3 regions of the Paenibacillus sp. GCM10027629 genome follow, and region 2 is predicted to be linked to each of the others. Evidence: predicted binding sites of a transcription regulator. Region 2 holds the regulator's gene; each other region holds the start of a gene.
What was found. The regulator LexA, encoded in region 2, represses DNA repair genes until DNA is damaged. The targets are predictions, from matches to a motif close to CGAACATATGTTCG.
Positions count from the first base shown of each region.

Region 1: a site for LexA is predicted at 2,698-2,711, ahead of recA (recombinase RecA). Genes of this name have one in related genera too.
Region 3: a site for LexA is predicted at 3,272-3,285, ahead of ACFQZR_RS03625 (DNA polymerase IV). Genes of this name have one in related genera too.

Region 1 is NZ_JBHTGZ010000003.1:940,461-945,740, reverse strand. It holds gene rny (ribonuclease Y) at 1-375, opposite strand, end outside; gene ACFQZR_RS04900 (regulatory protein RecX) at 741-1,490, opposite strand; gene recA (recombinase RecA) at 1,582-2,628, opposite strand; gene ACFQZR_RS04890 (competence/damage-inducible protein A) at 2,876-4,123, opposite strand; gene pgsA (CDP-diacylglycerol--glycerol-3-phosphate 3-phosphatidyltransferase) at 4,182-4,772, opposite strand; gene rimO (30S ribosomal protein S12 methylthiotransferase RimO) at 4,769-5,280, opposite strand, start outside.
Region 2 is NZ_JBHTGZ010000009.1:1,534,616-1,539,895, reverse strand. It holds gene ACFQZR_RS16575 (methionine gamma-lyase family protein) at 1-937, shown strand, start outside; gene ACFQZR_RS16570 (MerR family transcriptional regulator) at 1,018-1,428, shown strand; gene glnA (type I glutamate--ammonia ligase) at 1,463-2,791, shown strand; gene lexA (transcriptional repressor LexA) at 3,433-4,059, opposite strand; gene ACFQZR_RS16555 (LysM peptidoglycan-binding domain-containing protein) at 4,268-4,597, shown strand; gene ACFQZR_RS16550 (DUF896 domain-containing protein) at 4,712-4,912, shown strand; gene ACFQZR_RS16545 (hypothetical protein) at 4,961-5,280, shown strand, end outside.
Region 3 is NZ_JBHTGZ010000003.1:680,462-685,741, reverse strand. It holds gene ACFQZR_RS03645 (spore germination protein) at 159-395, shown strand; partial or broken gene polYB (DNA polymerase IV) at 410-583, opposite strand; gene ACFQZR_RS03635 (hypothetical protein) at 835-1,332, shown strand; gene ACFQZR_RS03630 (YhjD family protein) at 1,481-1,963, opposite strand; gene ACFQZR_RS03625 (DNA polymerase IV) at 1,960-3,228, opposite strand; gene nhaC (Na+/H+ antiporter NhaC) at 3,525-4,901, shown strand; gene ACFQZR_RS03615 (hypothetical protein) at 5,267-5,280, opposite strand, start outside.

The DNA.
Region 1 (5,280 bases), on a different contig from region 2:
CTGCTCTTGCGTTTCATCGATTCGTTTCTCTTTGCTTGCCACTTGCTCTTCTTTGCGTTCTAGTGATTCTAATTTTTTATCCAGCGACTCTTCTTTTTGCAGCACTCGACGTTCTAGACGTTGAATTTCATTTCTGCGTTCACGAATGTCTTTATCAGCTTCAGCGCGGACTTTAAAGACCTCGTCTTTAGCTTCCAACACTGTCTCTTTCTTAAGCGCTTCTGCTTCTTTCTTCGCATTCTCAATAATCTGCTCAGCAGCGTGTTCAGCGCTTGAAATTTTAGCTTCAGCAAGAGATTTCCGAATAAAATATCCAACCCCAAAACCAATGACCAAAGCGGCTACAACGAGAACGATTGCGAGAATAGGGTTCATGATCTATTTCACCTCCTCGTTGTTTCTCCAAGACAATGCCTGGGCTTATTCGGTTTTCAATCCGTTTCACTTACATATTCATCGGTTTCAACTGTATAGCGAGTAAACCTCTTACGCTACACATACCTTATCTTCTTCCCTAGGAACAAGATAAGCGAGTCAATGATTGGCGAAATTAATCAGTTTGAATCAACTTTTTGGAAGGAAAAATTGATTCAGAATTCGTATAATACATTTTCATTTTAGTATTTGTAAAAAGAAGTTGTCAAGCAATTGACATGAATCCTTGTACTTATGTGAGCAAATCATAAAAATAGCACGATATTCCAACCAAAATTCATACAATTGCATCCAGTTCAACCGCATTAATCATAAAAATCTTCCTCAAAAGTTTCTTCATCATAGCCATTACTCTCGTCATCCTCTTGCTGCTCCATGATCCGCTGAACAGCATTCCTTACCACATGGGATGGGAATCCACGACGCATGAGAAATGCAACAACTTTTCTTTTGCGCTCATAGCGCTCCCCTTTTGTACTCTGCCATTTACGAAGTCCCACGCGATAGGCACTCTCTTGCTCATCCTCGGTGTTCAGTTCCTCCATAGCTTGTGCAATATCGGATTTATCGATTCCCTTCTGCTGCAGCTCATGCTTAATCATAAGTCTTCCTTTCTTATGATTGCGAACCCGCTGATCCGTCCATTGCTTCGCATAAAGATTATCATCAATTAAGCGCTCGTCCATGAGACGCAGAATGACCCGTTCGATCAACTCCGCATCAAAACCCTTCTGTGTTAACTGCTGCTGTATTTCATGGCTTGTACGTGGTTTGCGTCCTAAATATCGAATGGACTGCACATAGGCTTGCTGTAGCTCGTCTGCCACCATGATAGGAAGGAGTTCTTCATGATCGATGGTTGAACCTTTGAGCAGTCGATACTTCACCATAACATCTTCATGGACCGTAAAAGCTTGTTCCTCATTCACAAAAATTTGATATCGACGCTTCTGCCTGGGCACGAGCTCTACAGCCGTTATTATTAGCTCAACACCAGGTGCTGGCGACCACTTCTGTTCCTTCACCTGCTCCTCTTTTTCTTTACCGTTGTGCATGTTTCATCTCCTCCCTTCCTCACTAAATCACTTGGATTGTTCATTTATCGCTCTCTATAAAAGATGCCCCCTTCACGAAGGGGGCAAATACTTATTCTAGCTCGAAATCTTCCTCTTCCTCTTCATCATCGTTCGATGTAATCGGAACCGTAGTCGAGAGCTGACTTGCTTCACGGATCTTATTCTCAATCACTTTGGAAATCTCAACATTCTCCTTGAGATATTGCTTCGCATTCTCACGACCTTGACCTAAACGCTCATTCTCATAGGAGTACCATGCACCACTTTTATTCACGATATCTAGTTCCGTTCCAATATCGATAATACTTCCTTCACGAGAAATTCCTTCGCCGTACATAATATCGATATCCGCTTGTTTGAACGGAGGTGCGACTTTATTCTTCACGACCTTAATCCGTGTACGGTTACCGACCATGTCATTGCCTTGCTTAATTGTCTCGACACGTCTTACATCCAGACGAACCGTGGAGTAGAACTTCAAAGCACGTCCACCTGGTGTTGTCTCTGGATTACCGAACATTACGCCAACTTTCTCACGCAACTGGTTGATGAAGATCGCAATCGTCTTCGATTTGCTGATCGCACCAGACAATTTACGAAGTGCTTGGGACATCAAACGTGCTTGTAGACCGACGTGTGAGTCACCCATATCGCCTTCGATCTCTGCTTTCGGTACAAGTGCAGCGACGGAGTCAATAACGATAATATCGACTGCACCACTTCGTACGAGGGCTTCAGCGATTTCAAGCGCTTGCTCCCCTGTATCCGGCTGAGACAAGAGCAATTCATCAATATTAACGCCTAGCTTGCTCGCATACAACGGATCAAGAGCATGCTCGGCATCGATAAAGGCAGCTTGTCCACCTTGCTTCTGAACTTCAGCAATGGCGTGCAATGCGACCGTCGTCTTACCTGATGATTCCGGTCCATAAACTTCAATAACTCTTCCGCGTGGAAACCCACCGATTCCAAGTGCAATATCTAATGCTAAAGATCCGCTCGGTACAACTTCCACTTGCATGTGTGTGGATTCACCGAGTTTCATGATCGAACCTTTACCAAATTGTTTCTCAATATTCCGTAAAGCCATTTCTAACGCAGCGCGACGATCTGACAATGAACTCACTTCCTTTTTCATTTATAGTATCATGATAACTTGTTTTTGTTCCTTTGCCAAGCATTTTTTCGAACATACATTCGTTTTTTTCGTCACGCAGGGGTGGGCGATTCGGAAAATAGCGCGAAAAACCGCAGCAAAGTTACACTTCGCTACGGTTCTTCCGTTAACATTGTTCTTATTATACAAGGTATACATGTAAATATCAAGAATTTCCACAGAAATATTCCATTTGTTTCATCTTGACTTACCCGAGTCTTCGCCATAAATGGTACAACACGGTCTTCACAGAACGCAGACGAATAATCTCCCGGCCGCCATGGAGCTGTAACTTCATAACCTCCGTAGGCTTGCCCTTCTGTGCTATGGCGACATAGACAAGTCCTGCAGGCTTCCGCTCCGACATTCCTGGTCCCGCTACACCCGTAATTCCGATACCAAAATCAGAATTCGTCAATTGACGAACTTGATCTGCTAGCATCTCTGCTACTTCACTGCTAACTGCCCCCGGCGCATCGGGGCCTTCCAGTAATGTCACCGGCACGTTCAACAACTGCTGCTTCAGTGCATTGGAGTAACAGACGACACCCCCGTTGAACATCTGCGAGCTCCCTGGAATCGCGGTAATCATCTCTGATAACAGACCGCCCGTGCAGCTCTCAGCTGCGCCGAGTGTAAGCCCCAAGGTTTGCATACGCTCGACAATGACCTTCTCAATCGGCACATCCTGCGTAGCATAGAGATGATCGAACAGCCGGTTTCGAATCTCAGACTCCACTTCCTGCAGCTTCGCATTCGCCTCGTCAGCAGAAGCGGCTTTGGTGGATACACGGATCGTCACTTCGCCTTCTTTCGCATAAGGCGCAATCGTCGTATCCTGCTGCCTTTCGATCAAATCGAGCAATTGTGCTTCCAGCGATGATTCGCCAATTCCGGCGAATTTCAGCATACGGGAATACAGCGGCTGTTCACTCGTTAAAGCGTGCTCAAGCAGCCAGCGTTTGGCCTCATGCTCGAACATCGGCTTCATTTCTTTCGGCGGACCAGGAAGAAGAATGTAGAACGTACCGTCATGCTTCAGCGCATTCCCAACCGCAAGACCCGTTGCATTGGCAAGAGGTGTGCTCCCTTCAATAGTAAGGGCCTGTCTCCGATTGCTCTCCACCATGTGAGCGCCTCGACTGCTAAAGAACTGCTCTATCGCATCCATAGAAGGCTGATGGATAGATAATGTTCGACCAAGAAGACCCGCAAGGGCATCCTTCGTCAGATCATCCTGGGTAGGACCAATTCCTCCAGTGAATAACACGAGATCTGCTCGTTCACGCGCAATTTCAATCGCACGCTGCAATCGCCCAAGGTTATCGCCAACAACCGTCTGATAGTATGTATCAATCCCAAGTGCCGCCAATTCCTGTGATAGATACTGTGCATTCGTATTCACAATTTGACCTAACAGCAATTCAGTACCAACGGCAATAATTTCTGCTTTCATAAATCGTTCCCCCTTCAAGCCTATGCTTATATAATGAGCAAAAAACAATAGGCGTCGCCTATTGTTTTTTGTCTGTAAAATGAAGTACATTTTTATTTTTCACAAAATAATCAACACCCGAGTACACCGTTACAAGCGCTGCAACCCATAGCATAACCTCATCAAATCGGAAACCGATGAACTCAAATGGAAAATTGTTAAGCAGCATCAAAATGATCGCAGTAATCTGCGCTGCGGTCTTAATTTTCCCCCATTTACTCGCAGCAACGACCGCCCCTTCAAGGAGCGCGATCTGGCGTAGGCCTGTTACAGCGAATTCACGGCTAATGATGACAATCGCAATCCATGCATCGCATTTTCCCATATCAACAAGAGAGATAAGAACGGCAGCAACGAGCAGCTTGTCCGCTAGCGGATCAAGAAGTTTGCCTAAGTTTGTAACCATCTTCCTGCTGCGGGCAATATAGCCGTCCAGACCGTCTGTACTCGCCGCAATAATGAAAATCAAGGCAGCGATGATCTGGTTATAGGTAATTTGAAAACTCTCGACATGAATAGCCGGGAAATAATCCGTCTTCACCAGCAAGAAAAACATCATGATCGGTACGAGAAAAATACGAATTAAGGTAATACGATTGGCGAGATTCAAGAGACACCCTCCCCAGACAAGTCAAACTCATAAGCATGTGTAATACGAACTTTGGCGATTTCACCTATGCCGACTTTACAATCTGTAATGAACACTTCACCGTCGATTTCTGGTGCATCGTATTGTGAACGGCCTACATAGACATCATTACGGCCTTCGTAGCGTTCTACAAGGACATCAAGAACTTGTCCGATATGCTTACCGCTGACTTCATTCGAAATTTGACGTTGGATCTCCATCAGCGTATTCGCACGGAACTCCTTCACCTCTTCATCGAGATGATCCGGTAGGCGCGTAGCTGGTGTCCCTTCTTCACTCGAATACGTGAATACACCTAGGCGATCAAATTTAATATCTTTAACAAACTCACATAGATTTTCGAAATCTTGATCCGTTTCCCCCGGGAAACCAACGATCAACGATGTACGAAGTGATACATTTGGAATGCGTGCACGGATCTTCGCGACCAATTCTCTCGTATCACGCTGTCTTCCTGGTCTGCGCATCC
Region 2 (5,280 bases):
GCTTCTCTACATTACAGGGAAACCTTACGATACATTACACAAAGTGATTGGCAAACCGCAAGACGGTGCGGGGTCACTGCAGGATTTTGGGATAGAATATGATGAAGTCGATCTGCTATCGGATGGAGGGGTAGATTGGGAACTTGTGCGTGAACGAATGACACCGAATACGAAGGTGATCGGCATACAACGTTCACGTGGGTATTCCTGGCGGTCTTCGTTCACGGTTGCAGAGATCGGTGAGATGGTTCGCCGTGTGAAGGAGATTAATCCAGCTGTCATTGTATTCGTGGATAACTGCTATGGTGAATTCACGGAAATGCAGGAGCCGACCGAACTTGGCGTTGATATGATGGCGGGATCGCTGATTAAAAATCCTGGCGGAGGCATTGCGGAGACGGGTGGATACATCGTTGGTCGACGTGATCTTGTGGAGAAAGCAGCTTATCGACTAACCGCGCCAGGGATTGGCGGTGAAGTAGGGGCCATGCTCGGAACGACGCGAGCCATCTACCAAGGCTTGTTCCTTGCGCCGACGCTCGTTGGACAGGCTGTCAAAGGAAGTGTGTTCGCAGCAGCGATGTTCGAGCAGCTCGGATTTATTACCAAACCAAGCTGGAACGATCCGCGCACGGATTTGATTCAGGCGATACAATTTACAAGTGCAGATCATTTGATTCGATTTGTTCAGGGCATTCAGCTAGCAGCTGCTGTGGATTCTCATGTCGTACCAGAACCATGGGACATGCCTGGATATGAGCATCCCGTTATTATGGCAGCTGGTACATTTATTCAGGGCGGAAGCTTGGAATTGTCCGCCGATGCGCCGATCCGAGAACCTTATATTGCTTACATGCAGGGTGGTCTGACGTATTCTCATGTCAAGTTTGGTGTGTTAACGGCACTAGATCAGATGATTAACAGTCATCTTTTGTAAAGTTATCTAACATCTTATTGACACGACGTGAGGATGGAGCTATGATATTAACATATCCATGAGAGAAAGGGATGCGTAGAATGGGCGATGATATTCGCAGAAACATGGCTCTATTCCCGATAGGCATCGTAATGAAGCTGACGGACTTAACAGCCAGGCAAATTCGTTACTATGAACAACATGAGTTGATTGTTCCTGCTCGGACCTCTGGTAACCAGCGTTTATTTTCTTTCAACGATGTTGAGCGATTGCTCGAGATTAAGTCGTTGATCGAGAAGGGCGTGAACATTGCTGGAATTAAGCAGGTGATGGTTCCGATGTCGAAGGAGTCGGAAGAAGCGACTGTCCTTACACCGGATACAGAAGTGAAACGGAAAGAACTATCGGACTCTCAATTGCACCGATTACTCAAGCAACAGCTGCTTAACGGTAAGAGACCGGGCCAAGTATCCTTGATTCAAGGTGAATTGTCTCGATTTTATAATAAATAATAATCAATTATGATTAACAAAGGAGAGGAATACCGTGAGTTTTACAAAAAATGATATTATGCGCATTGCCAAGGAACAAAATGTTAGATTTATTCGTCTACAGTTCACTGATTTGCTAGGAACGATCAAGAACGTAGAAATTCCAGTGAGTCAGTTGGAGAAGGCGCTTGATAACAAAATGATGTTTGACGGTTCCTCGATTGAAGGATATGTACGTATTGAAGAATCGGATATGTACTTATTCCCGGACTTGGATACTTGGTTGATCTACCCATGGGTGACTGAAGATCGCATCGCTCGTCTGATCTGTGATGTGTATATGCCAGACGGTACGCCATTCCAAGGGGATCCACGCGGTATTCTGAAGCGTGCGCTGAAAGAAGCGGAAGAAATGGGCTACACGACGATGAATGTTGGTCCAGAACCGGAATTCTTCCTCTTCAAGACGGATGAGAAAGGCAACCCTACACTTGAACTGAATGACCAAGGCGGTTACTTCGACCTTGCGCCTACGGATCTTGGTGAGAACTGCCGTCGTGAGATCGTATTGACGTTGGAAGATATGGGATTTGAAATCGAAGCTTCCCACCATGAGGTTGCTCCGGGACAACATGAGATTGATTTTAAATATGCAAATGCGATTAAAGCTGCAGACCAAATTCAGACCTTTAAGCTTGTTGTTAAGACGATTGCTAGACAGCATGGGCTACATGCAACATTTATGGCGAAACCGTTATATGGTGTGAATGGTTCAGGTATGCACTGTCATCAGTCGCTATTCAATGGCAAAACAAATATGTTCTATGATGAGAGTGACAAGCTGGGTCTAAGCGAAACAGCTCGTCAATACATGGCAGGCATTTTGAAGCATGCTCGTGGATTCGCAGCGATTACGAATCCAACGGTGAACTCCTACAAACGGTTGGTTCCAGGTTATGAAGCGCCTTGCTATGTGGCGTGGTCCGCAAGTAACCGTAGCCCGATGATTCGTATTCCTGCATCTCGTGGTCTGGGAACACGCGTTGAAGTACGTAACCCGGATCCAGCTGCGAATCCGTATCTATCGCTTGCAGTGATGCTCAAAGCAGGTCTAGATGGCATTAAGAACAAAATGGAGCTTCCAGCACCTACGGACCGTAACATCTATGTCATGTCCGAAGAAGAGCGTATCGCTGAAGGTATTCCTAGCTTGCCGTCCGATCTTCGTGAAGCCTTGACAGAGCTTGTGAATGACGAAGTCATCTGCAGTGCACTAGGTGAGCACGCATTGACTCACTTCTATGAGTTGAAAGAAATCGAGTGGGATATGTATCGCACGCAAGTTCACCAATGGGAACGCGATCAATACATCACTCTTTACTAAAATGATGGAACCCCTAGCGCTGTAAGTGTTAGGGGTTTTTGTTTGAAATATTTGTAACCTAACAGCCCTCGTTGTAGCGGCTGTTTTTGTTTGTTCCAGCGATTTGAGGTCATATGGGGTGGGCAGCAAAGCCGAATTCTCTTATCGTTGGATCGAATGGTTAGCTATGTAAATGCAGTGTTGCAATCATGATGATATGAACCAGGTTGGTAAACTATCTGTGGACGACACTGTTGCTGCGGATACGAATGGTTACCTCTAACATTGAAGTTTGAAAGGTGAACCAAGATGAAAATAATCCGACCAGCTGCTGCGCATGCCGATCTTGTGAAGGTAGGCAGATTATCCAAATCCGTGCCAGGCAACTTGAACTAAGTGAAAAACAAGCTGATAACTGTGTGACACAGATGTCGGCTTGTTTTTTTTACGGATGAAACATGTATAGAATGCAAGTTCACCAAGGAAATTTTCGCACTCATGTGAAAGAAAAAATGTTGACGCAAACGCTCAGGGAACTCAATGAAATAGGGGCGGTTTTCATCTATATAAAGGCATAAAAGAGTCCCTCGATCGCTCGGGGGACTCTTCATAATAAATTAGCATCTCGCTGGGACAACCAGCGATGCTAATATGTATAGCAATTAGTGCATATTGCGGAACAAGCCAATAACCTTACCGAGAATGGTAACGTGATTCAAACGAATCGGTTCCATCGTTGAATTCTCAGGTTGTAATCGAATATGGTCTTTTTCTTTATAGAAAGTCTTGACTGTAGCTTCGTCATCTTCTGTCATCGCTACGACGATATCGCCATTATTCGCTGTCTGCTGCTGGCGGACGATAACAAAATCACCATTATGAATACCTGCCTCGATCATACTTTCCCCCATAACGGAGAGCATGAACACGTTCTGGTCATGTACGAATTGCTCTGGAAGCGGGAAATAATCTTCAATGTTCTCCGTCGCAGTAATTGGCGCACCTGCGGTAACTTTCCCCACGATCGGTACCTTCGCAATCATCTGCGTATAGAGATGCGTATGTTCGGATTCTTCCTGACTCAGAAGTTCGATGGCCCGCGGTTTGGTAGGGTCGCGGCGTATTAAACCCTTCTTCTCTAATCGATCCAAGTGGCCGTGCACAGTGGAGCTGGAAGCTAGACCGACAGCTTCTCCAATCTCACGAACAGAAGGAGGGTAACCTTTAGATCGTACTTCATTCCTTATAAATTCTAAAATAGCTTGTTGTCTATTGGATATTTTAGACATGAGGTTCAACTCCATTACTAGACTTTTACAAAATTATAGCATAGAACTACCGTTCGTACAAACATTAGTTCTAAAATGTAAGAACGAGGGGAACGAACGTTCTAAAATAGTGTTGACACAAACGAATGTTCGTGTTAAATTATGGACATAGAAAACAGAACAAACGTTTGGGGTGCTGATTATGCTAAAGTATAGCTCATATCAAAGTGTGTATAATAACCGTTCCGAGGTCGTGAATAGAGACTCTTTTCTTAAGAAGAAGGTTGTTCAGGTTGTATTGTTCTTAGTCCTTGTATGCAGTTTGACGAGTATGGGATTATTGAATGCATTTGCTGCAGATACGCGTGAAGGGGAACATAATGCGAACATTCCGTTGCAGGTTGTTGTGTCTTCAGGTGATACATTGTGGGCGATTGCGAAGGAACATAAGCCAGCTGGGATGGATGTTCGTAATTATATTGAAATGATCAAAGACCTGAATGGTAAACGGAACAGTTCCATTCAATCAGGTGAAGTGATTAAATTACCAATTCTTTAAAAGGCTAATTCGTATACTCGATAGGGCATAGGCCCTGCTGAGAGTGGATGGGTTACCCTTGACAACCTCTATTGTAAATGTCAAAGTAATAAAGACAGAATAGGGGGGATAGTGATGAATTTCGACAAGATTGTAGAGCGAATTAATGAATTGGCTCGTAAACATAAAACGGTAGGTTTGACGCCGGAAGAGACGGTTGAACGGGACGCGCTTCGTCAACAATATATTGATGGGTTCAAACGTTCCTTGAAGCAACAACTTGATAATATCGAGTTTGTTGATGAGGATGATAATAATCCAACAATTAAACATTAGATGAAGCAAGTTTTCCTTCGGGAAAACTTCCAAGGAGGAAGAATTTCGATGGCCCGTTCATGGGAAAGAATGGTACGCAAGAACACGAAGAATGTAAATAAGGCTCGTAAGAAACAGGGGCAACAAGTGATCGGTGCGAGTAGAGATGCGAAATCGGATGTGGATCGTTATGTTGGGCGAAACTTGATCCTACCTATTACATTAGTAGCATTCGGATTATTGTATGCCCTACTATATTCCGCTGGTGGTCAGAATATCTCGGCAGCACTGTTCTGGGCAACGGTGGGGTTATACATATTCCTTGGCGTTGTAATCTTCCTGCGCAGACCTTATATTAGTGTTGGTAAATCTTTTGTAGGGACACGCCG
Region 3 (5,280 bases), on a different contig from region 2:
GTTCGACCGCGATTAGATGTTGGTTTTATCGCCAATAAGAAAGCTGTTTTCGTATACCGAAAACTTATACTTTCTTATGTGGTAAAAAAGGTGTCACTTAGGCGAATGACGGCATAAGATGCATTATCTTGCTTGCCAATAAAGGTGGTATTACGTATATGCCTTCGATAGTTGGAAATATAAAAATCATAAGCGTAGGAACATCTGGAATTGTGCAAATTGGCGATGCGATACAATTATCACCAGAAAGTTCCAACAAAACCTATGCCGGTGCAGGGTCGTTTAATACAAGCGATTTCATGACTAATAATAGTGCTTTCAGTTCTACAAATACGTTGGATCCTGATGTGAATGATGGGAACCTAGCGACCTTTGGTAATAAGGGAGTCGTATAATTCACATATGCCCCATAATGCCCCCCAATTTTCATTGTCCGCTCCGACGCTTGGCCCGCCCTCGTGGCAGACGATGCCCGCATGATTGCAGCACTGCCATATCGTTCCTTAATTCGATCCGTTGCTCGATCGAGCGCCCGCATCCGTTCTTGATCCTCGAACAACGTCAACTGATATGCATCGTCATCCCATTCTTATTTTTCTTCGCCCATAGGTCACAAGAAACTCCACGCGATTTAGTCAATCACTTAGTCGAAATATTTAGGCAGATTGAAGAAGATGATCTCTGTATTGAACAGGGTTCATCTTTTTTATATTCCTGATAGCTGTATTACGCGCATGGACGATGATCGTCACTATTGGAATTTTTTACATGTTGGAATTTGGTAGAAAACGGATTAGACTATGGTGATGATTACAGAATAAAAGGAGAATTCAAATGCGTAACAAATTCACGACCGTATTCATTCTAGTCATTCTTATTCTATCGGTTGTAGCCTGCTCTACACCGGCCAAAGAAGCCGATCCGATGGACAAGCAGATTGCCTATAACGATGCTAGTGTTGCGGTAGATAAAGTCAAAATATTATTCCACAAAAAAACCGCAGCAGACGGCACGCCGATCTTAGATCCGGCAACAGGCGGACGAGATAAGGCGAAAGAACTGCTGCTTGGATACTTCGATGCACCGCTCGTCGATAAAATCATGGCCCATTATGTTACAGACCAGACGGTAGACGACAACGTGGTCTTGAACAAAGGAGAAGACGGCGCTGCGGTTCCATTCTTCAACCCTTCCATAATCGATACGACGTTCGATGCCGTGAAAGTGGAAGGCAGTAAAGAAGAATTTAAAATTACAACACCGGAGAACAAGATCTATACCCTGAAATGGCAAGAGGACAAAGGAAGATATATTGTAACTAATTATGAGTAATCTCCCGTGTCATTCAAAAAAAGTCTAGGCAGATTGAAGAAGATGATCTCTGTATTGCGTATTGCACAGGGGTCATCTTTTTTTAAATTCCATTGATACCTGTAACAGTTGTAGTAGGTCATGTAAATAACTCATTCATTTTTTATTATTAAATTTTACTTAAGTTTATTATAAGACTGTCCGTGTATCGAGCTAATCTCTTGCTTATTTCCGCCTTCATGTATTCTTTTGTTATAATCAAACGATCCTCATAATCACGATAGGCATAATGCAACTCCAATATATCTTCATGCTTTTCTTCATTAAAAACACGAATTTCTTTTTCCATCATTTCTTGTTTCACCTTGGACAAATCTTTGTAAATATTAGCCGCAAGGATTTGTGCTGCTTTGGCATATAGTGACTTTAGCGTCTCAGAAGAGCGTTTCACTTCGGAGATCTTTTTGGTTACCAGCGTATACATAATGGGGAGCAGAATATAATCGCGTATTAATTCAATATCTTCCTTCTTTGGATGGCTTGAACGAAGACTCGGAATTTCATGATGTCTATTTAACAAGGCCTCCCGATGCTGTGGCAGCATCATGCGACTGGACTCCCATAGACCGTTATTTTCCAGCTTCTTACTCATTTATAATGCCCCCCAATTTTCATTGACCGCTCCGACGCTTGACCCGCCTTCGTGGCAGACGATGCCCGCATGATTGCAGCACTGCCATATCGTTCCTTAATACGATCCGTCGCTCGATCGAGCGCCCGCATCCGTTCTTGATCCTCGAACAGCGTCAACTGATACGCATCATCATCCGTTAGTGCGCTCAGCATAACACCGGCACGCCGCACGGGCATCTGATCCCAATATTTGTAGAAGAGCGTCTTCACCGTCTCGAACACTTTGTTCGTATTGTTCGTCGGATCGGCCATCTTCATCTGGCGCGAGAAGCCCGTTGGCGTCTCATAAGGGCTGCACATACAGCTGACCGTCACGACCGAGCCCATATAACCCTTCTGCCGACAGTCGCGGCAGACCTCTTCCGTCAGCTCGAGCAGAATCGTATCGACTTCCGAAGCATCCGCATAGTCCCGCGGCAAGGTCATCATATGACCGACCGATTTGGGCGCTGCATGGAAGGTTCCTGGCGACACGGGGCTGTTATCCAGACCGTTCGCCGTTCGCCACATCACCTCGGCATGAATATCCGACTGCTTGCCGAACCGTGCGCGGAACTTATCCTTAAGCTCCGGCAACGGCGTTCGTGCAATATCCCCGATCGTCATCATGCCTAGCTTCGTGAAGTGTGCGGTCATTCGGGAGCCAACGCCATACATCTTATGGACCGGCTCCTGCCATAGTGTACGCTCAAGATCGGATGGCGACAGAATGAAGATCCCATTCTTATTTTTTTTCGCCCATATGTCGGTTGCAATCTTCGCCAGTATCTTATTCGAGCTGATCCCTACGCGTATGCGTATTCCTGTCTCATGCATTACTTGGTCTTGAATGGCCCGCGCGATGGTGACGGGATTCCCCAGGAGGGACTGACTTGCCGTAATATCTAAGAATTGTTCGTCAATGCTGAACACTTCCACAAGATCCGTAAATTTTTCGTATATCTCCGTTATCTTCAAGGATATATCGATATAATGCTGCATACGAGGGCGCATAATAACAAGATCCGGGCATTTCCTGAGCGCCTCCCCGAGCCGTTCCGCTGTCGTGACACCGAAGCTCTTCGCAATAGGGCAGGCCGCCAGAATGATGCCCGACCTTCGCGCAGGGTCTCCTGCCACAGCTACCGGTTTGTTCTTATATTCTGGATGATCTGCTTTCTCTACGCTCGCATAAAAACTCTGACAGTCCGCTAAAAAGATGACCCTTTCGCTTGGTTGACTCAATTTAACACCCTCCAAGTCATATTCCTAACTCATTTACATATAGCGAACAAACATTCGCATTTGATATTTATTATATACCAAACACACGTTCGATATGCAAGTGAATTTTATGGAAATCGGTGCCTAGATTTAACCTGACTTGCGCAGGATGATAAAACTGGCCGAGGATATCCAACTGAAACCTCCTTCCCACTAAAATCATCCTGTTCTGTATGTTCATAACATTGACGTTATCCATGCACATCCTTTATACTTTAACGCATAAAAGCTAAAAAGTATTTAAGGAGCCCAACATCGTGAATAAACAACTCAGTTTCTCCAAGAGCATGCTGCTCATTGTCTTTATTCTCTCCCTGCTATTCATCTCCATTTTCCTCTTAAAAGCAGAGCCGCATCTCCCGCTTCTCGCGACGACCGTCGGAACCGCCGCCCTCTTGTGGATGTTCGGTATCCCTTGGACAAGCATCGAATCGGCGATCATCCGCGGCATTCAGACTGCGATCATGCCCATTCTGATCCTATCCCTCATCGGGATTCTTATCGCCGTCTGGATGATGAGCGGTACCGTGCCGACCATTCTCTACTACGGCATGGATTATATTCAGCCGAATTATTTTGCCGTGAGCGCGCTTTATGTGACCATCATGATCTCTTTGTTCACAGGCAGTTCGTTCACAACCGTCAGTACGGTTGGGGTAGCCTTCATGGGGATCGCCGCGACGACAGGCGTCTCACCGACATTAGCTGCAGGGGCTGTCATTTGCGGGGCTTGCTTTGGCGATAAAATGTCACCGCTGTCCGATACGACGAACTTCGCGCCCGCTGTAGCAGGTACGACACTATTCACACATATTCGCAATATGCTCTACACCACCGTTCCAGCACTTGTCCTGACGACGATCTTCTTTTTATTCGGGGCGCGAACAGGCACGGTTGATCTAAGCTCTATGGAACAGATTAAGCTTGCGCTGCATGAGGGCTTCAACATCCATTGGCTAACATTGTTATCGCCATTAGCTGTTCTGATCTGCTCCGTTAGACGCGTACCCATCTTGCCTACGCTAATCGTAGGGATCGTCACAGGCCTCTTGATCACCGCGTTCGTGCAGCATCAGAGTGCAATCGACATGTGGTTCCAAGTCATGCAGAGCGGCTACAAGAGCACGATTGCGAACGAGACAGTCGCTTCCATCGTCAATCGCGGCGGCTTGCAATCGATGATGTGGTCCGTCTCTCTGATCTTGATCGCCTTATCTCTAGGTGGATTGCTGCAGCATTGCGGCGTCATTGAAGCCTTCTTCCGCACCGTAATCGCGCCGCTGAAGCGGAAGAGCAGCATCGTGCTTATGACAGGCGCATCCTCCATTGCGGTGAACGGCATGACGGGGGAGCAATATCTATCGATCCTTCTACCTGGTCAAATGTTCAAGGACGAATACGCGCGGCGCCAAATTCCGGCGAGAACGCTCTCCCGGACGCTTGAGGACTGTGGAACCCTCGTGAATCCTTTAATTCCTTGGGGAGTCAGCGGCGCCTTTTTCGCATCGACGCTGGGCGTTCCGGTCGTCGAATACTTACCATATGCGATATTCCTATGGGCCAGTCCTTTATTCACCTTCGCCTATGCCATTATCAAGCCGTTACAGAAGAACTCGCTCGGAAGCAACGAATAACCATCCAAGATGAATCACATCTCATCGATCAACGCAAAAAGGGAGCGCGCAGCGCTCCCTTTTCTTCTAATTTGATTTCATCCTAATCTCAGAACCCAAAAAACCAAATACCTTCATCGTTCTCCCTCCTATAGCTTGCTATAGGTGTACGCATTCTGTTTTGATGTTATCACCTGTCATAGCACTCAAAATGACCAAATGACCATTACGGTCATTCATCTAATATTTAGACTTTGTAATTATAAACCTATCGATGCAATTGATCCAGTCACAATAAAAAAAGGATCCCCCGCTCATACCTTATCGGATTGAGCTGGCATCCTTTTTACCCCTTCACCTGCTTTCCTGCTATTTTCATCTCTCTTTTACGTGAAATCCC